Regions from separate parts of the Pseudarthrobacter sp. NPDC092424 genome, predicted to be linked through region 2. Evidence: riboswitches for the same ligand, from Rfam matches in the RefSeq annotation. Region 2 holds a riboswitch; each other region holds the start of a gene.

Region 1 (10,100 bases), on a different contig from region 2:
ATGGCAATGACGGAGGCCGCGCCGGCAAGGCGTGCTGCCATGACTGCCGAAAGCCCCACGGCGCCGAGGCCGAAGACGGCGACCGACTGGCCGGCGTCGACCGCTGCCGTGTTGAAGACCGCGCCCATGCCGGTGAGCACTGCGCAGCCGAACATGGCCGCCACGGTGTCCGGGATGCCGTCGTCGATGACCACCACCGACTCCCGGGCCACTACCGCGTAATCGGCGAACGCCGAGACACCCAGGTGGTGGTTGATTCGTTCCCCGGAGGCCGTCCGAAGCAGGGCCTCACCGTGCAGCAGGTCCCCTGAGCCGTTGACCTCGGCGGCACGGTGGCACAGGGCAGGCCGGCCGGCCCGGCAGGCGCGGCAGTCGCCGCAGCTGGGAACGAAGACCAGCACCACGTGGTCGCCCACGGAGACACCTTCGACGCCGGGTCCCACGGCCTGCACCCGTCCTACCGCCTCGTGTCCCAGCGCCATGGGAAGCGGGCGAACGCGCGATCCGTCCACCACCGAGAGGTCCGAATGGCAGAGGCTGGAATAGGTGATGGCGATGCCCAGTTCCCCGGCGCGCGGCTCGGGGCGGTCAAGCTCCTCCACCACCAGGGGACGGGCATCTGTGTAGCTGGTTCCGGCGGGAACGGTGTTGTAGAGGACAGCGGCTCGCATGGCGGCTCCTTGCTGTGGATGGTTCATGGCATGCAGCTGCCCGGACCCGGAAACCGGATCCGGGCAGCTGCCCTGGCTGGTGTCGCCGTGGGTTACTTCTTGGACGCGGCGAGCAGGTCCGCGGTGCCCTTGGCATCCGCAGCGTCAACGTCGCGCAGCGAGATACCCCGGGTTTCCTTGAGGAAGAAGACCGAGATGGCCGTGACGACGCAGGCTCCGAGCAGGTACAGCGCCACCGGCGTGGAGGAGCCGAAGTTGCTCAGCAGGGCCGTGGCGATGATCGGTGCCAACGAACCGGCAACGATCGAGGTCACCTGGTAGCCCAGGGATACGCCGGAGTAGCGCATCCGGGTGGGGAACATTTCGGCCATGATGGAGGGCTGGCCCGCGTACATCAGGGCGTGGAAGATCAGGCCGATGGTGATGGCTGCCAGGATAATCATGTCGTTGGCGGTGTCCATCATGGGGAAGGCGAAGAATCCCCAGGTGCCGCCCAGGATGGCGCCGGCCATGTAGACCGGACGGCGGCCGAAGGCATCGGACATCTTGCCCACCAGCGGCACCGTGCAGAAGTGGATGAAGTGGGCCACCAGCAGCAGGAGCAGGATCCGGGACGTGTCCGTTTCCACGACGACCTTGAGGTAGGTGATGGAGAACGTCACCACCAGGTAGTAGAGGATGTTCTCGGCGAAGCGCAGGCCCATGGCGGTGAAGACACCGCGCGGGTAGCGGCGGAAGACCTCTGCGACGCCGTAGCCCTTGTTTTCAACGGCAACTTCCTTGCGGGCCTCGATGAAGATCGGGGCGTCCTGGACTTTGGTCCGGATGTAGTAGCCGATGATGACGATCACCGCGGAGAGCCAGAACGCAACACGCCAGCCCCAACCGAGGAAGGCCTCCTGGGAGAGCGTGGAGGACAGGGTGAAGAGGACGCCGGTTGCCAGCAGGTTGCCCATGGGAACTGCGGACTGCGGCCAGCTGGACCAGAAACCGCGCGACTTGTTCGGGCTGTGCTCGGCCACGAGCAGGACGGCGCCGCCCCACTCACCGCCGACGGCGAAGCCCTGCACGAACCGCAGGAAGACCAGCAGGGCCGGTGCCCAGTAGCCGATCTGCGCAAACGTGGGCAGGCAGCCCATGAGGAAGGTGGCAACGCCCACCAGGATGATGCTGAGCTGCAGCAGCTGCTTGCGGCCGAACTTGTCGCCAAAGTGGCCGAAGACAATGCCGCCGATGGGGCGGGCGACGAATCCGACGGCGTACGTCACGAAGGCGGCGATGATGCCGTCCAGTTCCGTACCCGAATTGGGGAAGAACGTCTTGCCGAACACCAGCGTGGCGGCCGAGGCGTAGAGGAAGAACTCGTACCATTCAACGACCGTGCCGGCCATGGAAGCCGTAACGACCTTCTTAAGGCCGCTGGCCTGGACGTCAGGTTCCCCGACCCGCCCTGCGGCTGACTTTTCCGTACTCATTAATGAACTCCTTCGGCGTCTACGTCGACGCCAGATGCGACCAGGATGAGGCAATGCGATGTGATGTACACAACATACCGCCACTTCACACGAGTATGGCCTTTCTACAGGCGCAACCTCAACGGCAAATAGTGCAGAAGGCATCTGCATAAATGCACACAGGAGGCTGCAAGGGGCCCGGATTATGCGCCGAGGTGATCACGCAGCCGGGCGCCGAGCTGGCCGATCTCGGTCAGGAAGCCGTCATGGCCGATGGGCGCGGCAATGAGGTGGACGTCCACCTCTCCGGGCAGGGCGGCGGCGAGCTCGCGCGACTGCTCCGGAAAATACAAACGGTCGGAATCCACCGCGGCCACGAAGAATCTCGCGGTAGTCCGGGCCAGGCTTTCCGCCAGCGATCCCCTGCCGCGGGTGACGTCGTGGCTCATCAGCGCCTCGGTGAGCACGATATAGCTGTTGGCGTCGAAGCGCCGGACCAGCTTGGCGCCCTGGTGGTCGAGGTAGCTTTCCACCTGGTACCGGCCGCGCCCAGCCAGGGTCTCCGCCTGCAGCGGAGCTTCGCCCGCTTGCGGGTTGCGGCCGAACCTGCCGTCAAACTCCTGCGCGGAACGGTAGGTGATGTGGGCGATCCTGCGGGCCAGCGCAAGGCCGCCCTCGGGGAACGCGCCGTCGTAATAGTCGCCGTCGTTGTAGTTGGCGTCCTGTCGGATGGCGAGCGTCTGGGCCTGGGCAAAGGCGATCTGCTCGGCGGTGCTGGCTGCGCCGATGGCGATGACCGCACAGCGATGGACCCGCTCAGGGTAGGTGACGGCCCATTCCAGCGCCCGCGCCCCGCCCAGGGATCCACCCAGCACTGCGAACCAGGACCGGATGCCCAGCTGGTCGGCGAGCCGCGCCTCGGCCACGGTGCTGTCGCGCAGGGTCACCAGCGGGAAGCGGGAGCCCCAGGGTTTCCCGTCCGGAGCGGGCGACGACGGCCCGGTGGACCCGTAGCATCCGCCCAGGATGTTAATGGCCACCACAAAGAATTTGTCCGTGTCCACGGGCGCGCCGGGGCCGGCGAGCTCTTCCCACCAGCCGTCCTCGTCCGTGTCGCCGCGCGTCACGTGGGTACTGCCGGTCAGTGCATGCTCAATAAGGACGGCATTGGAACCGTCGGCATTCAGGGTGCCCCAGGTCTCATAGGCCAGCGTGACATCCGGCAGGAATCCGCCGGCCTCCAGCTCCATCCCGCCAATGCCTGCGTAGCGGACCACGCCATGCCGGGGCCCTGCGGTACGGGGAACGGTGACTGTCATATACAAACCTCTTCTGCGCGCTTGCCCGCCGCCGGGAGGCCGGCAGGCCAGGTCCTCACCCGGGGCACCCCGCCGCGGAAGGAGGGTTGCCGGCCAGCAAGCCGGGGCTGTTGCTGGCACTCATGACCTCCCCCGAGTGTATGAAAGATCCCCCGGGCGGCGCCACGCATGTGACCCGTTATGACATCCGGCGTCACGCCGGCGCGCCCTTCCGGGTGGTCGTCCGGGACGGCTCCCCGCCCATTTCCAAGTAAGGCGATCCTAAGCTGAGAGCCCGATCACAAAGTGCCAAGATGTTGCCATGCGCATGGATCACGTCTCTTACGCCTGTGAACACGATGGCCTGGCTGCCACCACTGACCGGATTTCCTCCGCCCTTGGCGTCGAGGCGGTTAAGGGCGGGGTGCATCCCCGCTTCGGGACGCGCAACATGATCATCCCTCTGGCGGGCCACAAGTACCTTGAGGTCGTGGAGGTCCTGGACCACCCGGCGTCGGACAAGGCTCCGTTCGGCCAGGCCGTCCGCTCCCGTTCCGCGGCCGGCGGCGGCTGGATGGGCTGGTGCGTCGAAGTGGACGACCTGGCACCCTTCGAGGAGCGCCTGGGCCGCTCCGCGGTCAACGGCAACCGCAAGTTCCCTGACGGCCGCGAACTGGTCTGGAAGCAGATCGGCATCCTGGGCCTGATCGCTGATCCGCAGGTCCCCTACATGCTCAAGTGGGAGGGGGATCCCTCGCTGCACCCCTCGAACGCCTACAACAGCAGCCTGAAAATGCGCTCGCTGACCATCGCCGGCTCCCCCGAGCGCGTCACCGAATGGCTCGGCGAGCCGGTGGAACGCCCGTTGGAAGACGTGGCCGTGGACTGGGTGGCCCCACACGGCACCCCGGGCATCCTCGCCGTCACGTTCGAGACCGCCACTGGCCCCGTCACGATCTGACCGCACCACAGCTTCGGCCGCCATCAGCGGGTGACAACGGCGTCACCCACCGATGGCGGCCGAATTCTCTTTAAGCCAAATTCCCTTCAACCGCGCTGAATCAGCCCAGGCCCACGGCACGGCCGAAGAGGCTAAAGCCGACGAAGGCCACCGTGTCCAGCAGGGCATGGGCGACGACCAGCGGCATGACCCGGCGCGTCCGGGTGTACAGCCAGGCGAAGACGATCCCCATCACCACGTTTCCGATGAAGGGCCCAAACCCCTGGTACAGGTGGTAGGTGCCGCGGAGCAGGGCGCTGACGGCAATGGCAGCCGGCACGCTCCAGCCGAATTTTCCGAACCGGTCCAGCAGGTAACCCACCACGATGACCTCCTCCACTACCCCGTGGCGGACGGCGGACAGGACCAGTACCGGGACCGTCCACCAGTAAGCGTCCAGGGCGCTGGGGACGATGGCGGTGGTGATACCAAGTGCCCGGCCGGCCGCGTAGAGGCCCAGCGAAGGCACCCCGATCAGGGCGGCCAGCCCCAGTCCGTGCAGGATGTCCCGGCCGGGGCGGGCCAGGTCGAAGCCCAGTTTCCGGAAGGCTGACCCGCTCTGGGCAGGATCCCCGGTGCCTGCCTGCCGCTGGCCCGTGAGGAAGTAGATCACCAGCAGCACCGGGACCAGGGCAAAGATAATGTCCAGCAGCTGGTAGGCCAGGTCGAAGTACTCGCGGCTGCTCTGGGAGCGGTTCAGCGTGGACGTGCCTTGTGCCAGCGGCGCGCGGGACATCTTGTCCAGGAGCTGCACCACGGAGTACACCGCCGACTGGCCCAGGGACAGGCCCAGGACGATGAGGACTTCGAATGTGAGGCGTCGCCGCGATGAGACCAGCATGTCAGGCAGGCGCCACGATCACTTGAGTGCCACTGGCTTCGAAGGCGGCCTTGTCACGCGCGGAGATCCCGGCGTCGGTGATGAGCCTGGTGAAGTTGTAGCCGTGCATGGTGGCGAAGGCGCGGACCCCCACCTTGGAGGAATCGGCCAGGACGTAGGACACGCGGGCCCGGCTGGCCAGGAGGGTGTTGACGGAAGCTTCCCCTTCGCCGGTGTTGGTGGGCCCCACCTCGGGATCGATGCCGTTGACGCCGATGAAGGCGATGTCCAACACCACTTTCTGCATGATGATGTCCGTATAGGGGCCCACCAGTTCGTAGGAACGGGGGTTGAGGATGCCGCCGGTCACCATGACCTTGATGTTGGGCCGGACGGCCAGCTGCCCGGCGATATTGATGGCGTTGGTGACCACGGTGAGGGTGGGCTGGTTGGACGGCGCGTTCAGGTCCTCGCGCGTGGCCAGGATCTGCGCCAGCACCGTGCTGGTGGTGCCGCCGCACAGTCCGATGACGGCACCGGGGGTAATCAGCGCGGACGCGGCCTGGGCGATCTGCTGCTTGGCCTCTGCGTGGTCGTCCCGGTTGTACCGGCCGGGAAGGTCATAGGCCAGGGCACCGGTGGTCGCCCCTCCCCGCGTGCGGGTGAGCAGCCGGCGCTTGGCCAGGCTGTCCAGGTCCCGCCGGGCGGTGGCGGGCGAGACGTTCAACGTGTTGACGATCTCCTCGACTTCCACCTGGCCTGTCCGGGCCAACAGGTCCAGGATCGCCGTGAGTCGGTCGGTTCGGGTCATGCGGCCTCCGGGGATTGCAGTCTGGGGGCCGGCTGCTACGCCACCCGTACGCCGGCCCGCCACACAGCGTACGTCAGCGGCATGCCCGGACGGTAGGCGAGGTGCGTGGCGGAGGGAGCGTTGAGCAGGTGAAGGTCCGCGCGGTGTCCGACGGCGATGGAGCCCACCGCGCGTTCGCCGTCGGCGTCCTTTCCGGCCTCCCGATGGAGGGCGAGCGCGCCCCCGTAGGTCGCGGCCCGGACGGCCTCGTGAACGCTCAGCCGCATCTGCAGGACTGCCGTAGTGACGCAGAAGGACATGGAACTGGTGTACGAGGTGCCGGGGTTGCAGTTGGAAGCCAGCGCCACCTGGACGCCGGCGTCCAACAGGGTGCGGGCGGGAGCCAGCGGCTGGCGGGTGGAGAGGTCGCATGCCGGAAGGCACGTGGCCACGGTGCCGCGGTTTCCGGTGCCCGCGGCGGCATCCCAGCCGGTCCAGGTATCCGCGAGCGCGGCAACGTCCCGCTCCGACAGGTAGTTGACGTGGTCCACGCTGGCCGCTCCCACTTCCACCGCAAGCTGCACGCCCGGGCCTTCGCCCAACTGGTTGCCGTGCACCCGCAGTCCCAGTCCGGCGTCGCGGCACGCCAGCAGGACCCTGCGGGACTGCTCGGCGGTGAAGGCCCCTTCCTCGCAAAACACGTCCGCCCACTTCACATAGGGGCGGACGGCGTCCAGCATGGGGCCGCACACCAGGTCCGTGTACGCCTCCGGGTCCTGGCCCGCCGGGACCAGGTGCGCGCCGAGGAAAGTCACTTCGTCCGCGACGGTGGACGCGATGCGGGCGCTGCGGGCCTCGTGCTCCACGTCGAGGCCGTAACCGGTCTTGGTTTCCAGGTAGGTGGTGCCCTGGGATGCCGCTTCCGCCACCCGCCCCACGGCCAGCCGGGTCAGGTCGAAGTCGGAGGCCTCCCGGGTGGCCCCCATGGTGACGCCAATGCCGCCGGCGGAGTAGGACTCCCCCGCCATGCGTGCCTCGAACTCCGCGGTACGGTCCCCGGCGAATACCAGGTGGCTGTGCGAATCCACCCAGCCGGGCAGCAGGGCCCGGCCTCCGGCGTCCACGGACTCATCGGCGGCCGGGGCGTCTCCCGCAGAACCGATCCAGGCGATCCGCTCCCCTTCCACCACCACGGCCGCTCTCTTCAGGACCCGGTGCTCCAGGTCCTGGGTCATCAGCTCGGCAATGTTCGTGATCAGGGTGCTCATGCAACCATTCTTCAGCGCCGGATGGACCAGCGCGTGGCTGCCACCGCCTGCGTTGTCCGGGATTCCGGACTGCCTCCAGCCGCCTGGCCGGCCAGGATTTGCGCCGCGGCGAGTTCGGCCAGGGCCGAGGAGGTCTGGAAGCCGTAGCCGCCCTGGCCCGCCAGCCAGTAGAAGCCCGGCGCTTCGGCATCGAACCCGGCTACCGGAATGCCGTCCGCAGCCTCGGTCCGCAGCCCGGTCCAGGATCTCCGCACGGCCGTGATTCCCAGCGTGGTCACCGTGTTCAGCAGTTCCACCAGCCGTTCGACGTCGTCCGGGCGCGGCCGTGCATCCTCCGGGCCGCTGGGCACGCTTTCGGACGGTGAAATCAGCACATCCCGTCCTTCAGCGCGGAAATAGAAGGTACGGTCGGCGGCCGCCACCATCGGCGCGGACTCCGGCAGGGGACGGTCGACGGCGGCAATCGCCGCGGTGCGCCGGTACGGCTGGAAGCCGAGCTTCTCCACGCCGCTGAGCACGGCGAGTTCATCTGCCCATGCCCCGGCGGCATTGACCAGCACTCCGGCCTGGAACGCCTCGGTCCCTGCCCCCGCCTGCCAGCCGGAGCCAAGCCGCTGGGCCGAATGCACCCTGGCGCCGGTGATGATGTCCGCACCGGCGGCAAGGGCGCGCTGGCGGTGGTCCGCCAGGAGCAGCGGCGCGTTGCACGCGAAGGATCCGGTGTCCAGCCCGGCGGCCTGGAAGGAATCCGGAACCAGCGCAGGGCACAGTTCAAGCGCATGCTCCGCCGTAATGGGCTTCATGTGTCCGCTGGCTTGTGCCGCCACGGCAGCCTCCGAGCCCACCAGCATGAAGCTGCGGGGTGTGAGGACCGGTTCGCGGAGCGCGGAGTCGCGCTCGGCCATGAGCTCAAGCGTCCGCATGGTCAGCTCCTGGACTACCGGCGGCCCATAGCTGGGTATCAGCTGGCGGGCGGAGCGGGAGGACGTGTGGTACGCCAGCTCCTGCTCCGCCTCCACGAGTGCCACACTGCAATGGCCGGCAAGCCGGGAGGCCAGGGACAGCCCGGCGATACCGCCGCCCACGATCAGGACATCGTACTGTGCGCTCATGGGTCCATGATGGCAGAGTACGGGCCTCGTGGCCGCGGTCTAGGCCGCCACCTCCGCGCGGCTGGCCATGAAGGCGCGGACGCACGCTTCGACGTCGCCGGCAGAATGCGCTGCGGAGAGCTGGACCCGGATCCTGGCCGCTCCCCTGGGGACCACCGGGAAGCTGAAGGCTGTCACGAAGACGCCGTACTCGAGCATGCGGTCCGCCACCTTGGCCGCCTGGACGGCGTCGCCGAACATGACCGGGACGATGGCGTGCTCTCCCGGCAGCAGGTCGAAGCCTTCCTGTGACATCCGGCGGCGGAAGAGTTCCGCGTTCTGGAACAGGCGGCTCCGCAGGTCCGCCGAATTTTCCACCAGGTCCAGGGCCTTGATGGTGGCGGCTACGATGGCGGGCGCGAGCGAGTTGGAGAACAGGTAAGGGCGCGCCTTTTGCCGGAGCATGGACACTACCTCGGCCCGGCCGGACACATACCCGCCGGAGGCACCGCCCAGAGCCTTCCCGAAAGTTCCGGTGTAGATGTCCACGCGGTCCGAAACGCCCGCGTGTTCCGGCGTTCCGGCGCCGGTCTCGCCCATGAAGCCCACGGCGTGCGAGTCGTCCACCATGACCAGCGCGTCGTACTTCTCGGCAAGGTCGCAGATGGCCTCCAGCGGAGCAAGGTAGCCGTCCATGGAGAACACGCCGTCCGTCACGACGATCCGGCGGCGTGCGCCCGCGGACTCGATGAGTTTCGCTTCAAGGTCCGCCATGTCCTGGTTGGCGTAGCGGTAGCGCTGCGCCTTGCAGAGCCGGATGCCGTCAATGATGGAGGCGTGGTTCAGGGCGTCCGAGATCACTGCATCTTCGGCGCCCAGCAGGGACTCGAACACACCGCCGTTGGCGTCGAAGCAACTGGAGAACAGGATGGTGTCCTCGGTGCCCAGGAAGCGCGAAACCCGGGCCTCGAGCTCGAGGTGAAGGTCCTGGGTGCCGCAGATGAAGCGCACGCTGGCCATGCCAAAGCCGCGCTGGTCCATGGCGTCCTTCGCGGCGTCAATGATGTCCGGGTGGTCCGCCAGCCCGAGGTAGTTGTTGGCGCAGAAGTTGAGCACGTCCGCGCCCGGCCGGCCGGGCTGCCCGGCGGTGATGTGGCTGGACTGGGGCGAACTGATGCTGCGTTCGGCCTTGAACAGCCCGGCAGCGCGGATGTCGTCCAGTTCGGCGCGCAGTTGGTCCTTGATTGAGGTGTACATGGCGTTTCCTTAGAGTTTGGTCCAGTCGAGGACGACCTTGCCGCCGGTCCCGCTGCGGGCAATGTCGAAGCCTTTTTCCCATTCCGCGGCAGGCAGGACATCGGTCACCACCGCTGAAATCCCGGCATGGAGCACAGGGTTGGAGGAAAGCATGGCGCTCATGGCATACCAGGTCTCATACATCTCGCGGCCATAAATACCCTTCAGCGTCAGCATGTGGGTGACCACCTTGGCCCAGTCGATGGTGATGTCCTGGCTGGGCAGGCCCAGCATGGCGATGCGGCCACCGTGGTTCATGTTGTCAATCATCTCCGGCAGGGCGGACGGGTGCCCGGACATTTCCATGCCGATATCGAACCCTTCCCGCAGGCAGAGCTCCTGCTGGGCTTCGCGGATGCGGGTGGTGGAGACATCGATGGCAAGGTCGGCGCCCAGGCGGCGCGCCAGCTCC
Region 2 (10,100 bases):
TATCACAACGCCAGCATCGTAGTCGCTAATGGCCAGCAGGTTTCGCAGGGGCAGCTCATCGCCTACTCGGGCAACACCGGCAACTCCACCGGCTGTCACGCCCACTTTGAAACCTGGCTGAACGGCTCCGCGGTGGACCCGATGGGGCTGCTCTAGGAGCACGCCGGCGCTGCCGTACACTGGTAGGACTCCGCGGCCGGCAGGCCGGGAGGCCGACGGATTCTTGGATTGAGGAGTACTCCCGTGCCTAAAGAAAGTGGCCGGAAAGTGGTGGCCACCAACCGCAAGGCCCGGCACGACTACCATGTGCTGGATACCTATGAGGCCGGTATCGCGCTCATGGGCACCGAAGTGAAGTCCCTGCGCGAGGGGCATGCCTCCATGGTGGACGGCTTCTGCACGTTCTACAATGACGAGCTGTGGATGGAAGCCATCCACATCCCCGAATACAACCAGGGCAGCTGGACCAACCACGCGGCGCGCCGCCGCCGCAAGTTGCTCCTGCACCGCGAGGAGCTCACCAGGATCGCCCACAAGATCCGCGAATCCGGGTATACGGTGGTTCCGCTGCAGCTGTACTTCGTGGATGGCCGGGCCAAGGTGGAGATCGGCGTAGCGCGCGGTAAGCGGGAATACGACAAGCGCCAGACCCTCCGTGAGCAGCAGGACAACCGCGAAGCCCAGCGCGAAATGCGGGAACGCAACCGCCGCCGCTGACCCTGCCGGCGTCCGGGAATGATTCGCGGGGGTCATGCGTTATGATAAATAGTCCGGTGGGCATGCCTGCCGGTTTGGTAACAAAATACGGGGATGATCGGTTTCGACGATGTTAGTCGCGACAGGTGAAGCGGGCCGAGGATGCAGAATTATCTCGTTAACGCTGTCTGCAAACCAATAAGTGCCGAATCTAAGCGCACTGACTTCGCTCTTGCTGCCTAAGCAGTAAGACAGTCCGTCAGCCCGGGGTTGCTATCGCCCCGGTTCCTGGCGTCATTTAGATAGCCACTGCTGTTTACCCTCGTCATCGGGGTGAACGGGACTCTTAGGTGACTGGGCCCGGATCAGCCAGCTGTTTGCAGCATGGCTGGGGCCGAGAAAATCCGACGCAAACTGCGCCCGGAGAAGCCCTGACAACACGACATCGGACGGGGGTTCAATTCCCCCCATCTCCACTTTTTGTGAAAACACCCCGGTCCTTGGACCGGGGTGTTTTTTGCGTTGCCCGGGAGCATCATTCTCGACGCGGATGTTCCCTGACGCGGCCCATATATGGGGGCGTCAGGAAAGATGCGCGTCGAAACTGAACCAGCGCACCGAACTGCCTGTTACTGGTCTACGACATCCACGACGCCGATGAAGCGCGTGCCGACCGCTTCGAATTCGCTCCGGACGGCTCCGGCGGGGCGTTCCGGCACTTCCTGCCTGGTGTGGTGTTCGCAGGCAACAAAGCTGAAGTCGGGCCACCACTTCTTGGGCCGGGCTGCTTCCTCGTAGCCGCACACTGCACATACCAAGTGGACCCACACCGGGCGCTTCCCGGTCCGGTTGGCCCGCGACTGCACCAGCCACGGCGGCGGGTTGTCCAGCAGGGCCCCGAGTTCCTCCTCCGCCATCCACTTGGGCAGGCCGTGGCGCTGCGCCATTTCAAGGGGTATGTCGAGGGCAATTGCTGCGTCACGTCTGCTAATCATCACTGTCCACCATACGGGAGGGCTCCAAATCGCTTTTCGGCAGCAACAGGCCCGCCCGGTCAGGAGGCCAGCGCCACCCCCGCAGCCGCGGCGGCAAACCCCAGCACCAGGTTCGTGGCCACGTTCACCGCACCCGCCCCAAACCGCGCCTCGCTGAACAGCCGTATGGTGGCGGTAGTCCATGAGCTAAACGTTGTGAGCCCGCCGGCGAGGCCCGTTCCGACGGCGGCCCGCCACTCGGGTGTCATGGCCGGACTTTCCGTGGCGGCGTAGGTCAGCCCGATCAGGAAACAGCCTGCCACGTTGACCAGCAGAGTAGCCCACGGCCAGTGCTGCCGCCCCGATCTGCCGGGCCCGCGGACGCTGCGCCGTGCGCTGTGGTGGGCAAACCAGCTGTCCACGGCAAACCGGAGCAGGGCGCCTGCCATCCCGAACAGGCCTACCAGCACCGCCGTCATGGTGTGACTTCCGCAGGACACGCAAGCAACCGGCCCAGGCGCCAGCCGGCCCCCGCAGCGGCGAGGCCGAACACCAGCGACAGGGCAAGGTACAGCAGCCACGCCTGGTGTTCACCAGCCCGCAGCAGCTGGTCGGTGGAGAACATAACGGCGGAGAAGGTGGTGAAGGATCCGAGCAGCCCCGGGCCGATCCCCGCACGCAGCCAGAAGGATGTCTGCGGCCGCGCCATCCAGAGCGTGGTCAATGCGGCGAGGGCAAAGCTTCCTGCAACGTTAATAAGGAGTGTTGTCCATGGAACAGATCCGGTACCTTCCGGAAAAACCAACCCCAGGCCGTACCGCAGTTCCGTGCCGAGGAGGCCGCCTGCAGCCACTGCCAGCCAGGCGCGCCACACGTCAGCCGTCACCCAGGAGGCAGCCGGGATGCGGGTGGTCCGTGTGGACCCAGAGTGCTGACGTGATCTCCTCGGCGAAGTCGTAGTCCCTGCTTCGGCCGGCATTGCGGATCCGCACCACTAAGGCTCCTCCGAAGGGACGCCGGCCCAGCACTTCGACTTCATCGTCGATGTCGATGTGCTCGGCGGACAGATACCGGAGGAGATCCGGGTTGTCGTCGCTGATCCTCGTGATCCTGCCGGTGTGGCCCTCATCGAGTTCGCCCATGAGGTGGGCCCGCGGCACCATGACCTGGCCGTCCGCGGAGGGGATCGGGTCGCCGTGCGGGTCCCTCAGCGGATGGCCCAGCTTGGCCGAAACCCGTTCGATGAACGTGTCCGATACAGCGTGCTCCAGCAGTTCCGCCTCGTCGTGGACCTCGTCCCAGCTGTAGCCGAGCTGCTGTACGAGGTACGTCTCGATCAGACGGTGCCGCCGCACCATGGCCAGCGCCAGCCGCAGCCCGGCGTCGGTCAGCGTGATGGCGCTGTAGGGCTTGTGGTCCACCAGGCCCTGGTCCTTGAGTTTGCGGACCATCTCGGACACCGAAGAATTTGCAACGCCCAGCCGCTGCGCGAGCTGCGAGGACGTAATGGCCTTGTCCTGCCACTCCGTGAAGGAGTAGATGACCTTAACGTAGTCCTCGATGGAGGAGGAGGGCGCGCTGGTCTTCACAGGTCAAGCCTACCGGGTGCGGGGCGGCACGGCAGGGCAAGGGTCAGGCCTTGGCGGCGCGCCACGCCAACGTCAGGTAGGGCAGCTTCAGGTCGAGCCCGGCGGCGTGGCCCAGATGGTCGTGCAGGTACCAGTCCAGGTTCGCCAGCACTTTGGCGCGGGTCGCCTCGCCTGCCCGCAGGTAATAGCTGCGCGACTTGGCCAACTCCATCAGGTCCTCGGTGGTCACGGTGTCCTGCCAGTGCGTGACGTGCCCCTCCGGGCCCTTGAATTCGGGCCCCACCACCGGCCGGAAGTCAGGTTTGTACACGTCCCCCGCGTGCATGATCCGCGACAGGCGGTGCACCCACGGCACAGACGTGTCCAGCTGGTTCCACACGAGACCCAGGATGCCTCCCGGCCGCAGCACACGCGCCAGTTCGGTGCTTGCCGCCAGCGGATCGCACCAGTGCCATGCCTGGGCCACAGTGACGACGTCGAACGACGCGCCGGGCAGGCCTGTCGCCTCCGCTGTCCCCGCCACCGCCGTGGCACCAGGGCAGTGGAACTTCAGTTGGGCCAGCATGTCTGCGGACGGGTCGATAGCCGTCACCGCCAATCCCCGATTCAGTAGGAGGGCGGTGAATTTTCCGGTTCCGGCTCCAACGTCCAGTGCGTCCCGTGCCCCTTCAGGAACCACCCATTGGGCTGCGTCTTCGGGATATCCGGGCCGCACCCGCTGGTAGTGGCTGCCGCCGGAACGGAAGCTGCTGCCCAGCTCCTGGCGTCGTCCGTGATCTAGCTTGGGGCCACCCCGAACCACCGTGCCGCCTCCCGTTTCCCGTGCCCGGGCAGCTGGTGCGCCGAGGATTACCCCTCGAATTTACCGCATCAGCAACATGGAACCGGCCGGCGGCACAGGCCCCGTCCGGTCCAGGACTCAGGTGTCCGTGCAGGGAGCTGCACCGGCGGTACCCGGGGTGTTCGGCGCCCAGTGCGGGTAGGTCCGGGTGTCGTTGGCCGGCACCCAGCGGCCGGCGTCCACCACGTAGTCCCAGCCGAGGCCGGTGGTCCTGAGGGCCCGGATGCCGGCCAGCAGGCGCTGCGCGTCCTCCAGCCGGGAACCCACACCGAAGCTGGCCCGCAGTGAACCGGACGGCAGTCCCAAGCGCTTGAGCAGTGGATGGGCGCAGAAGCGGCCGTCGCGCAGGCCCACGCCGTGCTCGGCGGACAGGTATGCCGCCACGAGCCCGGCGTCGTAGCCCTCCACCGAGAAGTTGACCACGCCGATGGTGTCCGTCTCCGGGTTGGAGTCATTGAAGATCTGGTGCACCCTCACTCCGCTGATCTCCTGCAGGCCCTCCACCAGGAAAGACCGAATGGCCGACTCATGGGCGTGCCAGCGCTCCTGGTCCAGTCCCGCGATGACCTGCGCGGCCCGCGCCAGGGTGGCGGCGCCCAGCACGTTGGGTGAGCCCCCCTCATGGCGGGCCGGTCCGGTAGCCCAGCTGACGCCGTCGAGCTTTGCCTCCGTGACGGCGCCGCCGCCGGCGAGGTGGGGGGTGCCGGCATCCAGCCAGTCGGGGCGGCCTACCAGCACTCCGGCGCCGAAAGGCGCGTAGAGCTTGTGTCCCGAGAAGGCGAGGTAGTCGACGTCGTCCGCTGCGATGTCCACGCGGCGGTGCGGCGCGAGCTGGGCGGCGTCCACGACAATCCGGGCGCCGTGCTGGTGGGCGAGCGCGGCAAGGGCGCGCACCGGGAGGATCTCGCCGGTGACGTTGGAGGCGCCCGTTACGGCCAGGAGGCTAACGCCGCCCTGCTCAAGTTCGGCGCGCACGGCCTCCAGGGTTCCGGCGATGCTGTCCGCGGCCACGATGCTCCGGTGCGGGACGCCCTGCCACGGCAGCAGGTTGGCGTGGTGCTCGATGTCGAGGTAGAGGACGTCCCCGTCGGGCCGGCCGCCGGTAAGCGGGAGGCAGCCGGCAAGCAGGTTCAGGGAGTCGGTGGTGTTGCGGGTGAAGATGACCGAGTCGTCCGGCCGGCCGCCCACGAATTTCCGCACGATGTTCCGTGCGTTCTCGTAAACGGACGTGCTGATCTGGGACGCATACCCGGCGCCGCGGTGCACGCTGGCGTAGTAGGGCAGGATTTCGTTCAGGTAAGCCGAGACCACAGACAGCGCCGGGGCGGAGGCGCCGTAGTCGAGGTTCGCATAGCGGACGTGTCCGCCGGTGATCAGGGGCGCCTGGATTTCGGCGCCGGTGACGGCGGCCAGCGGCCGGGCCGCTGCTTCAATACGGGCGTCGGCGGGCAGGGCCGGACGGGCGGGGGTGACGGTGGCACTTGTCACAGAGACCTCACTGGGAAAGGACTCCACAAACGGGGAATCCGCGCTTGCCGCATCCGCTCCGGACCGGCCTGGTCGTCACCCGGGGCACCCCACCGCGAATGGAGGGTTGCCGGCCAGCAAACCGGGGTTTAGCGCTGGCACTCGTGACCTGGTTAAGAGCGTAGGACATCCGGCGGGCAAGGTTGAAGCGGGCCGCAATGTTAAGGCGATTGTTACGCGCAGCCGCTGATAGCTCCTTTGGGCGAATATAACGACGACGGGCGCCTCAGTTCGGGGCGCCCGTCATCGTAATCTTCGGCCGGGAAAGGTCCGGTGAAGCTAGAGGAGGTCGTCCAGGTAGGGGTTCAGGCGGTGCAGCACTTCAGTGTGCAGGATGGAGTTGGTGGCCAGCGCATTCCCGCCGAAAGGCCCGTCCTGGCCTTCCAGCGAAGTGAAGCGGCCGCCGGCTTCCACCACGATAGGCACCAGTGCGGCCATGTCGTACAGGTTCAGTTCGGGTTCGCAGGCGATGTCCACCGAACCCTCCGCCACCATGCAGTATGACCAGAAATCCCCGAAAGCCCGGGTGCGCCAGACGTCTTCGGTCAGACCCAGGAACTCGTCCAGGTTGCCCCGTTCCTTCCAGCCGCCCAGGCTCGAGTAGGACAGGGATGCGTCCGCCAGGTTGGAGACGTTGGAGACCCGTAGCCGGCTTGCTGCCGCCAGGGAACGGCCGGTGTAGGAACCCATACCCTTGGCACCCCACCAGCGCTTGCCCAGGGCGGGAGCGCTGACCACCCCGACCACCGGTTCGCCCTCGTCCACGAGTGCGATCAAGGTGGCCCAGACCGGTACTCCGCGGACAAAGTTCTTGGTGCCGTCGATGGGGTCGATGATCCAGCGGCGTGAGCCGTGGCCGGTGCTGCCGAATTCCTCGCCGAGCACGGCATCGCGCGGACGGGACCGGGAGAGCTGGCCGCGGATGGCCTCCTCGGCGGCCTTGTCCGCGTCGGTGACCGGCGTCAGGTCGGGCTTGGTCTCCACATGGAGATCAAGTGCCTTGAAGCGGCTCATGGTCTGGTCATCCACGGAGTCGGCCAGGACATGGGCCAGGCGCAGGTCATCGTTGTAGCTCGAAGCGGGTTGGATCATGCTTCCAAACTACCGTCTGCGCGCGGATCTGCTGGGAGATCCGGCGTCAGGTGACGCTGCCGAGTTCCTTGGCTTCCTGTGCCTCGTTGCGCGGATCCGCCCCAAGGAGGCGGCGCAGGGACGCCAGCCGGGCGGTGCCGGTGGGTCCTGCGTGCCCTTCTTTGACCCAGGCATCCAACCCGCAGTCCACGGCGCTGGCGGTGTGCTTGCAGCCCCGTTCGCAGTCCTCGATCCCGGGCGAGAGGTCCGGGAACGAGCGCAGGATCCGGTCGGGGTCCACGTGGGCCAGCCCGAACGAGCGGATCCCGGGGGTGTCGATGATCCAGCTGCCCGGGGGAGCTTCAGCAAGCCGGAGGGCCAGCGCGGATGAGGACGTGTGGCGTCCCCGGCCGGTCACGGCATTGACGCCGCCCGTGGCCCGCTCCGCGCCGGTCAGGGCGTTAACCATGGTGGACTTGCCCACGCCGGAATGGCCCAGCATCACGGTGACTTTGCCGTCCAGGTAGGCGCGGAGGCGGGCAACGGCCTCGCTGTCCAGGCGGGCGGACAGCCCGTCATCGGAGCGGGCGTCGATTCCCGAGGCCCGGTCGTCGGCCGTCCGGCTGATAATGACGGGGAACTCGAGGTGCGTGTAATTCGACAGGAGCTCCGCAGGATCCTTGACGTCCGCCTTGGTGACGAGCAGGATCGGCTCGATGCCGGCGTCGTACGCTGCCACCAGCGCGCGGTCGATGAACCCGGTCCGTGGCTCCGGGTTGGCGGCGGCGACCACGATGACCAGCTGGTCCGCGTTGGCCACGACGGCGCGTTCCACGGGGTCCGTGTCATCGGCGCTGCGGCGCAGCAGGGTGCGGCGCTCCTGGATCCTGACCAGGCGGGCCAGCGTATCGGGCTCGCCGGAGACATCGCCAACCAGTGACACGAAGTCCCCGGCCACCACGGGGGAGCGCCGCAGCTCCCGTGCCCGTGCCGCAATGATCACGCGTTCGGAGGCGGAATCCTCGTCCACTACGGCCGTATAGCGACCCCGGTCCACCGTGATGATGCGGCCGGTAACGGCGTCATCGTGGCTCGGCCGGTCCTTGGTGCGCGGCCGGGAGCCCTTCTTGCTGGGCCGGATTCGGACATCCGATTCATCCCAGGAGTCAGTGCTCCGAGCCACTGCCCGAACCCTCCGCCCCTTGCGCGAGCATCCCGGACCAGAGCCTGGGGAAGTCCGGCATGGTCTTGCCCGTGGTGGCGATGTCCTCCACCTCCACGCCCTCCACGGCGAGGCCAAGGATGGCACCGGCCGTGGCCATGCGGTGGTCCGCGTAGCTGTGGACGACGCCGGCGTGCAGCGGGGCCGGACGGATCACCAGGCCGTCGCTGGTCTCTTCGGCATCGCCGCCCAGCCGGTTGATTTCAGTCACGAGCGCGGCGAGCCGGTCCGTCTCGTGGCCGCGGAGGTGCGCGATGCCGCTCAGCCTCGATGGGCCGGAGGCCAGTGCGCAGAGGGCCGCCACGGTAGGGGCAAGTTCGCTCGTATCGGCGAAATCGCCGCCCTTGATTTCCTGGCCGCCGGTGACCGTCAGCGTTCCGTCGCGAAGGGTCACGTCCGCGCCCATGTCAGCGAGGATGGTGCGCCACAGGTCGCCTACCTGTTGCGTCCGCTCGGGCCATTCCGGAATCCGGACTGTTCCGCCGGTCGCCAGGGCCGCGGCAAGGAACGGGCCGGCATTGGAAAGGTCCTGCTCGATCCGCTGGTCGAAGGCGCGGATCGAGCCGGGCTGCACCACCCAGTGGTTGGGCGTGGAGTCGTCCACTTGCACCCCGGCGCCGCGCAGGACGGCAACAGTCATGTTGATGTGGTCCAGGCTGGGGACCGGGCCACCCGAGTGTTCCAGGTGCAGGCCGTCGGTGAACCGGGCACCCACCAGGAGCAGGGCGGACACGAACTGGGACGAGGCGCTGGCGTCGATCACCAGGTGGCCGCCGCGGACTTCGCCGGTGCCTTCCACTACGAACGGAAGGGACGACGGCGTGCCTCCCCCTTCTGCCGATACCGCGACGCCCAGCCCCTGCAGTGCCTCGATGATGGTTCCCATGGGCCGCTTGCGGGCGTGGGGGTCGCCGTCGAACACGCCGGCCCCTTTGCGCAGCGCCGCAAGCGGCGGGACGAAGCGCATCACGGTGCCTGCCAGGCCGCAGTCGATGGCCACGTCCGCCGCCGGCGCGTCGGCACTGAACGGAACGACCTCCAGGTCCGGACCGAACGCCCCGTCTCCGGGGACCTCTGTGACGGTGGCTCCCAACTGGCGCAGGGCCTCGATCATCAGGGCCGAATCCCTGGAATGCAGAGGTGCGCGCAGGCGGGACGGGCCGTCAGCCAGCGCGGCAAGCACCAGGTACCGGTTGGTCAGCGATTTGGAACCGGGGACCGTGAGGGTGGCGTTGACGGGCCGCGACGCGAACGGTGCGGGCCAATGGGGAAGGGGCGCTCCGGTGCCGGCCGGTGCTGCGGGTGCTGCGGTCATTCGGCTTTATGCCCCCGTGGCGTGCCCGACGGCACGGCGAACGGCTTTATCGGCCTTGTGGATCTTCTTGTTTGTGGTCCTGCGGGCGTCCGCCGCAAGGTGCTCCGCGCGCCATGCCAGCCCCGGCTTGCCTGCGGTGTCCACGGAGGCCAGGAGGGCGCCGCCGCTGAGCGAGAGGTTCTTCAGGAGCTGGTTGCGCCGGTGCTCGCGGCCTTCCTTGCTGCTGATATCGGCGCTGCGCCATTCCACGAAGGTGTTTAGGAGCGAGACCACGGTCAGCAGGCCGGCGGAGAGGCGGGAAAACTTGCCCATTCCGAAGAGGATCCCGGCGCCAACCTGGGTACCGCCGATGACGCGCGCAAGGGCCTTCTCATCAGCCTGGAACGGCAGTGCCGCGGCGGCTTTGCGGAGCAACGGAGAAAGCTGCCGGGCGGTGTCATCGGAATTCTTGAGCTTGTCCATTCCGGCCAGGACAAAACTGGAGGCCAGCATGGGCCGTGCAAGCATACGGGTCAAGGACATGGGTTTCCTCCTGGATGGACGAGCCGCATAAAGCGGGGGAGTCCGTTCTAGTCTTGCACTTTTGGGGAATATTTGCCCAAGGCGCGGGGTTACGTAGAGCAGGTCCGCAACCGCAGGACCGCACAAGAGCACGGACACACTCCAGGCAGCAGCTGCCGGCGCCCGAACGCGCTCCGCGGCCTGCAGCCTGCGTGATGGACAGGAACGGGGTGGGCCTTGGGAAGCGTAACGGACATAGTCTCCGCGCCAGGTCCGGTGGAGATGGACGCATTGTTGTCCGGTCCGACGGAATACGGCACGCCACCGGGGCGCGGCCTGCCAGTAGACTTGAGGGCAATGAGCA
Region 3 (10,100 bases), on a different contig from region 2:
CCCTGGATGAGGCCCGGGAACGCTATAAATCCCTCTTCCAACACAATCCCCACGCCGTCTACTCATTCGACCTGTCAGGCAGGTTCCTCTCGGCCAACCCTGCGTGCGAACAACTGACGGGTTACACCGAGGCGGAGCTGCTGAAGTTGCAGTTCCACCAGCTTGTTGTCCCGGAGAAGATCGCCCGGACTGCCGCCGCGTTCAAGCGGGCAGCCGCCGGGGAACCCCAGCACTACGAGTCCACCCACCTGCACAGGGACGGCCACCGCGTTGATATCGCAGTGACGAACATGCCGATCATCATTGCCGGGGCCGTGGTGGGCGTGTACGGGGTTGCAGAGAACATCGGAGAGCGCCGCCAGGCGGAAGTAGCCCTGAGGGAAAGTGAACGATACTACCGCAAGATCCTGGAAGAGATCGCCGAAGGGTATTTCGAGACCGACCTGGCCGGCAACCTGACCTTTGCCAACAACGCACTCTGCGTACTCTTCGGCTGCTCCCGCGAGGAGGCCCTGACGCTGACCAACAAGGACTTTTCCGGGCCTGCCGAAGCCGCCAGGATAGCCCGGTATTTCAGGATGATACGTGCCGGCGAAACTCCGGATCCGGGCTTCGAGTGGACGTTGACCCGGAAAGACGGTGAACAGCGTGTTGTCTCCACCTCGGCCTCATTGATCCAGGACAGGAACGGAGAACCGGTCGGCTTTCGCGGCATCACCCGCGACGTCACCGAGCGCAGCAGGGCCCAGGAGGCGCTAAGGAGGAGCGAAGAGCGGTACCGCCTGGCCATGCGCGCCACCCAGGAGGTCCTCTGGGACAGTGACCTGCAGACCGGGAGGACCGTGTGGCACGGCGCGGTCCGGTCCATGTTCGGGATCGTCGGCCAGACATTCGTTCACACCGGGGAATGGTGGGAATCCAGGCTTCATCCGGAGGACAAGGAGCCCCTCCTGGATTCCCTGGCCAGCCTCTTTGGCTCTGACGGGGAAATGTGGAGCAGGGAGTACCGCTTCCGCCGGCAGGACGGCAGCTACATGGACGTCTTCGCCAGGGGCCATGTGGTCCGGAGCCAGCCCGGGCAGGCCATCCGCTTCGTGGGGTCGATGATGGATGTCAGTGCACAGAAACGCAGCGAGGCGGAGCTCGAACGGCTGGCCTTCATCGATCCGTTGACCGGCCTGGCCAACCGAAGCAGGCTGCTTGCGCACCTTGATCAGGTCCTTGCCGACGCGGACAGGACCGGAAGCGCCGTGGCGGTCTTTTTCCTGGACCTGGACCGGTTCAAGCTCATCAACGATGGAATGGGCCATGCTGCAGGTGACAGCCTGCTCGCCCAGTTCGGCGCACGGCTTTCGGGAGTCATCCGCGCCCAGGACGCCGCCTCGCGGTTCGCCGGGGACGAATTTGTGGTCGTCTGCAGCGATACGGATGAGGAAAATGCCAGGAAGATAGCGGACCGGATAGCGACAGCTGTCCAGGACCCCTTCAATATCCAGGGAAATGAGCTGTTTGTCTCCGTGAGCATCGGCGTCGTCCTCTCGGAGCCGGGGGATACGGCGGCCTCCCTCCTGCACCGCTCCGACGCTGCCATGTACCACTCGAAAGCCGACGGGAAAGGGGCCGCGTTCCTTTTTGACGAGAAGATGCAGCACAGGGCCCTTGAGGTCATCAACATCGAGTCGCAGCTTTCCCGGGCAATAGAACGGGACGAACTGGAACTGCACTACCAGCCGATCCTTGACCTGGAGGACTGCAGGCCGATCGGCCTTGAAGCCGTGGTGCGCTGGAACCGGCCCGGCGTGGGGATGGTGACCGCCGGGGAATTCATCCCCATCGCGGAAAAATCGGGGCTGATTCTTCGAATCGGCGCCTGGGTGCTGCGGGAGGCCCTGCAGCAGGCCCAAGTCTGGCGGCAGCGGCTCCTTGGGGCCGGCGACCTCGCCATAGGGGTGAATATCTCCGCCAGGCAGCTGCAGGACCCCTCAATCTTCGATGAGGTCCAGGACGCAATAGCCCGGGCCGGGATCCAGCCGGACGCCGTGGTGCTTGAAATCACCGAATCCGGACTGGTGGGTGACCTCGACGGCTCCATCCAGGTCCTGGAACGGCTCCGGAAACTGGGTGTGGGCATCGCCGTGGACGATTTCGGAACCGGATATTCCGCACTCAGCTACCTCAGCCGGATACCGGCCAACGTCATAAAAATCGACCGGTCTTTCATCAGCCCGCTGGGGCGGGAGGGCTCCGCGCGGGAACGCGGCCTGGTGGCCGCCATCATTTCCATGGCAGCGGCGCTCGACCTGGTGGTCGTGGCCGAAGGCGTGGAAACGGATAGGCAGGCGAGCGAGGTGGCAGGACTTAACGCGGGGCTCGGCCAGGGCTACCACTGGTGCCGGCCCCTTCCCGGCGCCGCGGTCGAGGACTGGCTGCGTGCCCAGTACGCCCGGGCGGCGGAGCCTTCCCAGGGCCGGGACTGCCTCAGATTTGCTTCAGGGCCTGTTCAAGGTCGCTGACGAGATCGTCCGGATCCTCGAGGCCAACTGACAGCCGGACAACGCCGTCGCTCAGCCCGATCGCCGCCCGCCCTTCCGGCCCCATCGCCCGGTGCGTGGTGGTGGCAGGATGCGTGATGAGCGACTTCGCATCGCCCAGGTTGTTGGAAATGTCGATGATGCGCAGCCCGTCCAGCAGGGCGAAAGCCGCGTCCTTGCCGGTCCGGCCGTCGGACGCCGCCAGCTCAAACGTCAGCACCGTTCCCCCGGCACGCATCTGCCTGGCTGCCAGGTCGTACTGCGGATGGGACGCCAGCAGCGGATACTTCACCCACCGGACCGCAGGCTGTTCCTCCAGCCATTCGGCCAGGCGCAGGGCTGTGGAGGAAGAGTGGTTGACACGGAGCGCCATGGTTTCCAGGCCTTTGGTCAGCACCCAGGCGTTGAACGCGGACAGCGCCGGACCGGTGTGCCGCATCAGCTGCTTCACCGGGCCGTCGATGAACTCCCGGGTTCCCAGGATCGCTCCGCCCAGCACCCGGCCCTGCCCGTCGATGTGCTTGGTACCCGAGTAGACAATGACGTCGGCGCCCAGGTCGCCGCACCGCTGCAGCAGGGGAGTGGCAAAGACATTGTCGACGACGACGGCCGCCCCCGCAGCATGCGCCAGTTCACTGACCGCCGCGATGTCCACTATTTCCTGCATCGGATTGGAGGGGGATTCGAAGAAGACGGCGGTGGTGGGCCGGGACAGGGCGTCGCGCCACTGGTCCAGGTCCGGGCCGTCCACGAACACGGTCTCCACACCCCAGCGCGGCAGGATTTCGTTGAGGATGACGAAGCAGGACCCGAACAGCGAGCGGGCAGCCACCACGCGGTCCCCGGCCGCCAGTAGGGCGCCGAGGGCGGTGAACACCGCGGACATGCCGGACGCCGTCGCAAAGCACGCCTCGGTGCCTTCGAGTAGGCGCAGCCGTTCCTGGAAGGTGGCCACGGACGGGTTGCCGTAGCGGGAATACACGAACCGCTCGTCTTCGCCTGTGAACGCCCGCTCCGCGGCGGCAGCCGACTCGTAGACAAAGCCGGAGTTCAGGAAGACAGCTTCGGACGTTTCCTGGAAGTTGGTGCGGTCAAGGCCGCCGCGGACCGCCTGGGTATCTGGATTCCAGGCGGCGGCATCGGGGTTGAACGTCACTCGGCGATCCCCAGGTTGGTGGGCAGTCCGCTGTTCTTCCAGCCATTAACCGTCCGCTCACCGTGCCGGTCCGGGACGCCCTCGAAGCCCTCAAGGATGTTGTACGACGTGAAGCCGGCCTGCGTGGCAGCGATGGCGGCGGAGATTGAGCGCTGGCCGGAGCGGCACAGGAACAGCAGTTCCGCGTTGGAATCCTCTGGTGCCTGGCTCCGGAGGTCCTTGATGAAGTCAGGGTTGGGGATTCCGCCGGGAAAAGTCCACTGGATAAAGAGCGGGTCGTTGTCCGTGGCGTTGGTGTCAGGGATGCCGATATGCGCCCATTCGCCCTCCGTGCGCACATCCACCAGGATGGCGCCCTGCTCCAGCTTGGCCCAGGCCTCCTGCGGGGTGAGGTCGCCCGCGTAGCTCACGCGTGGCCCTCGCCGTCGAACTCGAGGTCCGGCGATTCCAGGTCCTCGACTGCGGTGGCAACGGCCGCATCGGCAGATGCGATGGCGGCCGGCAGGATAAGGGCCTGCGCCACGATGACTCCGGTGCCGTTGAACGTGGCCGCGGGGCTGCCGTGCAGGACGTAGCCCTCGGCCAGGGCGGCGGAAATGCGCTCACAGAAGGCGCGGTCATCAGGGCCCGTGATCAGGCGGTAAGACAACTTTTCTTCAGGGGCGGATGCGTCAGACACGACAGAACTCCTTCTCTCACGCTTGCAGCTCGAATGGGTCGATATGCCGAGTATTCACCTGAGGCACCCCGCCGCGAAAGGGAGGGTTGCCGACCGGCCAGTCAGGGCTTGGCGCCGATTCTCATTACTCTCCCAAAACGTAACATCCGGCGCCCATGCCCGCACCGCCGTCGTCGTCATGTTCCGTAATCGAACTGCGCGCGTTCAGGGGCGTCCACCGGCGATGGCGTGCGTACGGCGTGGCGGCGGCGCTGGCGTGACGTATCCCATATACTTCTGCCGCCGCGGCCTCTGGTAAGGTAACGCTAACCTTCCTTTTGTGTCAGTTTCGCGCGGCCCCGGCCGTTTCTTCCAGGAGTGCCCCCTCATGCATCGACCCAAGCTTCTCGCTGCCTGCGCCGCCTTCGCGGTGTCCGCCCTCGCCTTGAGCGGCTGCGGCGTGCTGGGGATCGGCAAGGCGCCGGCGGACCTGCAGATCTATTCGGCCCGGCACTACGACCTTGAAGGTGCCTTCGGCGAGTTCACCAAGGAAACCGGCATCTCCGTCGAATTCATCACCGGCGATGACGCGGAGCTCCTGGAGCGGCTCAAGGCAGAAGGAAAAGACACCCCCGCCGACATCTTCATGACGGTCGACGCGGGCAACCTCTGGAACGCCGGGCGGCAGGATGTGCTGGCAAGCGTTAATTCCGCTGCCCTCGAACAGGCGGTCCCGTCGGACCTGCGTGACCCCGACGGGAAGTGGTTCGGGCTGGCGATGCGTGCCCGCACCATTACCTACAACCCGGACAAGGTGGATCCAGCTGAATTTGACGCCAAGGACACGTACGCGGGCCTTGCGGACCCCAAGTGGAAGGGCCGCCTCTGCATGCGCGACGCGACCTCTTCCTACACCCAGTCATTGGTGGCCGGTCTGATCGGCCTCCACGGCAAGGAGAAGGCCCTTGGGATCGTCAAGGGCTGGGTTGCAAACGACGTGGACATCATGAGCAATGACGTCCTGCTGCTCGAGGCGATTGACGCCGGCGCCTGCGACGTGGGCATCAACAACCACTACTACCTGGCGCGCAAGCTGGAGTCGGACCCGGATTTCGGCGTTGACCTGTTCTGGGCCAGCCAGGGCGGTGCCGGTACGCACGTGAACATCTCAGGCGCGGGCGTGGCCGCAAACTCCGACAACGCGGCCGAGGCCCAGCAGCTCATCGAATGGCTGGCCACAAAGGGACAGAACGCCTTCGTGGACGCAAACCACGAGTTCCCGGTCAATCCGTCTGCCAAGCCCGAGCCGCTGATCGCCGGCTTCGGAGACTTCAAGCGCATGCCGCTGAACGCCGAAGCCTACGGCGACCTGAACGCGGAGGCTACCGAGCTGCTTGCCGAGGCAGGATATAAGTGAGTGGACCGGCTGTCCTGACCGCATCCGCAGCGCCGGCCCGGCGGCGGATGCTGGCAGGAAACGGGCGGCCGCTCTGGTCTGCGCTGGTCCTGCTTGTGGCCGTCCTGGTGGCTACGCCTGTTGTTGCCGTCCTGGTGGACGGACTGGGTACGCTGGGCAGCGGCACCGTGCCCCGCGACCTCGGTGCAATGGTGCTCACCACCGTGCTGCTGATGGCCGGCGTCGGTGCCGGAACGCTGCTGGTGGGCGGCGGACTCGCCTGGCTGGTCACCGCCTACACCTTTCCGCTCCGCAACGTCCTTTCGTGGGCGCTGGTGCTGCCCCTTGCCATGCCCGCCTACATACTGGGCTTCGTCTTCCTGTCCACCTTCGACGTCGGCGGCCCGGTACAGGCCATGCTGCGCTCCATCTTCGGGCCGGGGGCCTGGCTCCCTGAGGTGCGCTCCCTGCCCGGAGCGGTCCTGGTCATGTCGCTGACCCTGTACCCGTACGTCTACCTCCTGGCCAGGACGGCGTTCAGCGAGCAGGGCGCTGCGACGTATGACGCCGCCCGCACCCTGGGCGCCAGTCGTGGCCGGACGCTGTGGCGCGTCCTGGCGCCTCTCGCCCGGCCGTCCCTGGCCGCGGCCCTGGCCCTGGTGATGATGGAGACCCTCACGGACTTTGCCACCGTCCAGTACTTCAACGTCCAAACGGTGTCCGTCGGGGTGTACCTCGTGTGGAAGGGGAGCTTCGATTTCCACGCGGCCACGCAGCTCTCCGTCCTGGTCCTCCTCTTTGCCGTTGCCGTGCTCGCCGCAGAGCGCCTGTTCCGCGGGCGGTCCCGGTTCCATCAGAAAGCCGGCCGGGGAGAAGGGCTGCAGCCGCAGAAACTGTCCGGCTGGGCCGGCTGGGCCGCGATGTTCGCCGGCCTGGCTGTGCTCTCCGCAGGTTTCCTTCTCCCGCTTGCCAGGCTGGCCGCCTGGGCTGTTGGCGAGGCCGTGTCCGCCACGGGACCGGTGCTTGACCCCCGCTTCCCGGGCTACCTGCTGAACAGCGTGGTGGTCGCGGGGATCGCCGCCCTGACATGCGCTGCACTTGCCCTCGCGATCGGCCACAGCGTGCGCCTGGGCGGCGGGCCGGTGGTGGTCTCTGCCGCGCAGGCCACCACATTCGGCTACGCCGTTCCTGGCGCCGTGATCGGCATCGGCGTGCTCATTGCCTTCGCCAACCTCGACGGGTTCCTGGAAGGTGCCGGTGTGCCGGGCGGTACCGGACTCCTGGTGACCGGCTCGGTGGCCGGCATCCTCGCCGCCTACGTGGTGCGCTTCCTGGGACCCGCCTACCAGGCCGTGGACGCAAGCTTTGCCAAGATCTCACCCGCGCTGACGGCGTCCGCATTGAGCCTCGGCGCCTCGCCGGGGCGGCTCCTGGCGCGGGTGCACCTGCCGCTGGCCCGACGCGGAGCGGCCGTGGCCGCAGCTCTCGTAGCCATCGATGCGGTCAAGGAGCTGCCAATAGTCCTGCTCCTGCGTCCATTTGGATTCACCACCGTTTCGGTCTGGGTATATGAGCTTGCCCGCGAGAACTTTTGGGAAAAGGCGGCGCTGCCTGCGCTGGGGATCGTCGCAGTCGCCATTATTCCGGTGTACTTCCTTTTCCGGCGCACAGCCGGCCTCCGCGACCGGACGGTGGCACCATGAGCAGTTCCCCGACCCACGGAACGCCCTCCCTGGAGCTTGCGGGCGTCAGCATGAGCTACGGCAAGGTCGCAGCGGCGGCATCCATCGACCTCACGGTGGCGCCCGGCGAACTGGTCACCGTCATCGGACCTTCAGGGTGCGGCAAATCGACGATGCTTCGCCTTATCGCCGGGCTGGAGCGGCCCGACGCAGGAACCATCACCATTGCCGGCGAGACGGTCGCTGACCGGCGCCGGTTCCTGGAGCCGGAGCGCCGCCGCGTAGGCCTTGTGTTCCAGGAACACGCGCTCTTCCCCAACATGACCGTGGCCAGGAACGTCGCCTTCGGGCTGAACCGGCTGCCGGCCACGGAGCGCCGGAAAAGGGTTGCCGAGGTCCTGGAAATCGTCCGGCTCGGGCACCTGGCCAGCCGCTACCCCCACGAGCTCTCCGGCGGAGAGCAACAGCGTGTGGCGCTGGCGCGTGCACTGGCGCCCCGCCCCGCCGTCGTCCTTTTGGATGAACCGTTCTCCAGCCTGGACGAAACCCTCCGCGGCCGGGTGCGTGCGGACATCGTTGCCGCGCTGCAGGAAAGCGGAACCACGGGCCTGTTCGTCACGCACGACCAGACCGAGGCGCTCTCCGTGGGGCAGCGCGTGGTGGTGATGCGCGCGGGTGCCATCGAACAAAGCGACATCCCGGAGAAGGTCTTTGAACAGCCGGCGACGCGCTTCGTGGCCTCGTTCATGGGCGACGCCGACTTCCTTCCCGCGCATGTCCACAATGCGCTGCTGACATGCGAGATCGGGGTCGTGTCGACGGTTCCCGGCTGGGGCGGGTGCGATGTGGACGTCGACGTGGTGCTCCGCCCCCACGAGGTGGCGCTGAGCCTGGATCCGGCCGGTACCGCCGAGGTGGTATCGCTGGAGTACCGGGGGGCGTTTGTCCTCCACCACGTCCGCCTGGCCTCCGGCCGCACCCTCCGCTCCTGGCAGCCGCACCAGGTGCGCCACGCCCCGGGCACCCGGGTCCACGTTTCCGTCACTGCGGGAACGACGCCGACCCTTCTGGTTGGCGACCACGCGGTCACCGGCCCGCCGGCCGGCTCAGCGCGCTCCACGCAACGCCTGGCGGCGCCTTCCCCCGCCACAACCTTGAGGTAATTTCCGTGACGATCGCACCACCCAGCAGGCTCCTTGAGACGGCGGCGCCCGCCGTGCCATTTGCGGCGCAACTTGCCCGGTTCGGGGACCGCCCCGCGGTGGTCGCCGGGCCGGACACGCTCAGCTACACGCAGCTGGCGGTGCGGGTGCACGAGGCGGCGGAACGGCTTGGATCGGCACGGCGGCTGGTGCTGCTGGCGGCAACCAACGGCATCGATTCCCTGGTGGCGTACCTGGCCGCGCTGTCCGCCGGGCACCCCTTGGTGCTGGTGCCCGGCGACAATCCGGCAGCCGTGGAATCCATCAGGACAGCATTCGACCCGGACGTGATCATGGTCGACGGCGCCGGCGACGGGGCGCCGCGCATCGCGGAGGTCCGTCCGGAGACCCGGCACGTGCTCCACCCGGACCTTGCCCTGATGCTGAGCACTTCCGGGTCCACCGGCTCTCCCAAGCTGGTCCGGCTCTCGCACCGCAACGTCCAGGCAAATGCCGAGGCCATCAGCGAATACCTCCGGCTCAGCTCCGACGACCGTGCCGCGACCACGCTGCCCATGTCCTACTGCTATGGCCTCTCGGTGATCAACAGCCACCTGGCGGTTGGTGCTTCCCTGGCGCTGACCGATCTTTCCGTGGTGGACCCGTGCTTCTGGGAACTTTTCCGCCGTGCCGAAGCCACGGCGTTCGCTGCCGTACCGTACACGTTCGAGCTCCTGGAGCGGATCGGGTTCCAGGACCTGGACCTTCCGCATCTCCGCTACGTCACCCAGGCCGGCGGAAGGCTTTCCCCTGAGCTGGTGCAGCGCTACGCCGGGCTCGGCCAGGAACGGGGCTGGGAGCTTTTCGTCATGTACGGCCAGACAGAAGCAACCGCCCGGATGGCCTATCTGCCCCCGGAGCTCGCGGCGAAAAGCCCGGCGCGCATCGGAGTGCCGATTCCCGGCGGAAGCTTCCGCATCGATCCCGTGGACGGGCTCGAGGACGGGGAACTCGTCTACACCGGCCCCAACGTGATGCTGGGATATGCCGAGTCGTCCGCGGACCTGGCCGAAGGGCGGACGATCACCGAACTGCGCACCGGCGACCTGGGCCGACGGCACCCGGATGGACTTTACGAAGTAACGGGGCGGCGCAGCCGGTTCCTCAAGATCGCCGGCCTGCGGATCGACCTCGGCCGGGTGGAACAGATCCTGGCGGAGCTGGGCGTGCAGGCCACGAGCGCCGGCACCGACGGACACCTGGTGGTGGCATTGCAAGGCAGCCACGACCCGGATCTGCTGCGGAAACTGCTCGCCGGAAGCCTGGGCATTCCGCGCGTGGCCATACAGATGTTCTCCGTCGAGGAACTGCCGCGGCTGGCAAGCGGCAAGCCGGACTACCAGGCTGTGCTTGCCCTTGCCGCCCCGATCCCGGCAAAGGAGGAGCGTCCCGCCAAAGCGGAGGGTCCGCAGGATGTGCGTAGGATCATGGCCGAGCAGCTGGAACTCGACACTGTGGACGGGGACAGCACTTTT

Evidence for each region. Region 2 has a riboswitch for S-adenosylmethionine ahead of ACIQCN_RS01705 (aminotransferase class V-fold PLP-dependent enzyme). Riboswitches for the same ligand answer to the same signal wherever they lie in the genome.
Region 1: it holds a riboswitch for S-adenosylmethionine, as region 2 does, so the genes downstream of both, ACIQCN_RS08620 (homoserine O-acetyltransferase) here and ACIQCN_RS01705 (aminotransferase class V-fold PLP-dependent enzyme) in region 2, are expected to answer to the same signal.
Region 3: it holds a riboswitch for S-adenosylmethionine, as region 2 does, so the genes downstream of both, ACIQCN_RS11695 (DUF1737 domain-containing protein) here and ACIQCN_RS01705 (aminotransferase class V-fold PLP-dependent enzyme) in region 2, are expected to answer to the same signal.

What each region holds. Positions count from the first base shown of each region.
Region 1 is NZ_JBIVQC010000004.1:154,478-164,577, forward strand. It holds gene ACIQCN_RS08610 (zinc-dependent alcohol dehydrogenase family protein) at 1-671, opposite strand, end outside; gene ACIQCN_RS08615 (MFS transporter) at 764-2,146, opposite strand; gene ACIQCN_RS08620 (homoserine O-acetyltransferase) at 2,329-3,444, opposite strand; SAM riboswitch class IV at 3,457-3,572, opposite strand; gene ACIQCN_RS08625 (VOC family protein) at 3,746-4,384, shown strand; gene ACIQCN_RS08630 (CPBP family intramembrane glutamic endopeptidase) at 4,485-5,264, opposite strand; gene ACIQCN_RS08635 (DeoR/GlpR family DNA-binding transcription regulator) at 5,266-6,054, opposite strand; gene hutI (imidazolonepropionase) at 6,090-7,301, opposite strand; gene ACIQCN_RS08645 (NAD(P)/FAD-dependent oxidoreductase) at 7,313-8,413, opposite strand; gene ACIQCN_RS08650 (glycine C-acetyltransferase) at 8,453-9,649, opposite strand; gene tdh (L-threonine 3-dehydrogenase) at 9,659-10,100, opposite strand, start outside.
Region 2 is NZ_JBIVQC010000001.1:355,299-365,398, forward strand. It holds gene ACIQCN_RS01665 (peptidoglycan DD-metalloendopeptidase family protein) at 1-156, shown strand, start outside; gene smpB (SsrA-binding protein SmpB) at 244-717, shown strand; RNA gene ssrA (transfer-messenger RNA) at 807-1,175, shown strand; gene ACIQCN_RS01680 (hypothetical protein) at 1,326-1,691, opposite strand; gene ACIQCN_RS01685 (fluoride efflux transporter FluC) at 1,751-2,149, opposite strand; gene ACIQCN_RS01690 (fluoride efflux transporter FluC) at 2,146-2,556, opposite strand; gene ACIQCN_RS01695 (metal-dependent transcriptional regulator) at 2,546-3,259, opposite strand; gene ACIQCN_RS01700 (class I SAM-dependent methyltransferase) at 3,303-4,061, opposite strand; gene ACIQCN_RS01705 (aminotransferase class V-fold PLP-dependent enzyme) at 4,179-5,588, opposite strand; SAM riboswitch class IV at 5,624-5,737, opposite strand; gene hisN (histidinol-phosphatase) at 5,907-6,719, opposite strand; gene rsgA (ribosome small subunit-dependent GTPase A) at 6,766-7,881, opposite strand; gene aroA (3-phosphoshikimate 1-carboxyvinyltransferase) at 7,865-9,235, opposite strand; gene ACIQCN_RS01725 (DoxX family protein) at 9,242-9,757, opposite strand; gene ACIQCN_RS01730 (sigma-70 family RNA polymerase sigma factor) at 10,019-10,100, shown strand, end outside.
Region 3 is NZ_JBIVQC010000007.1:102,235-112,334, reverse strand. It holds gene ACIQCN_RS11710 (EAL domain-containing protein) at 1-2,513, shown strand, start outside; gene ACIQCN_RS11705 (O-succinylhomoserine sulfhydrylase) at 2,479-3,687, opposite strand; gene ACIQCN_RS11700 (rhodanese-like domain-containing protein) at 3,684-4,097, opposite strand; gene ACIQCN_RS11695 (DUF1737 domain-containing protein) at 4,094-4,366, opposite strand; SAM riboswitch class IV at 4,380-4,495, opposite strand; gene ACIQCN_RS11690 (extracellular solute-binding protein) at 4,734-5,762, shown strand; gene ACIQCN_RS11685 (ABC transporter permease) at 5,759-7,444, shown strand; gene ACIQCN_RS11680 (ABC transporter ATP-binding protein) at 7,441-8,586, shown strand; gene ACIQCN_RS11675 (AMP-binding protein) at 8,592-10,100, shown strand, end outside.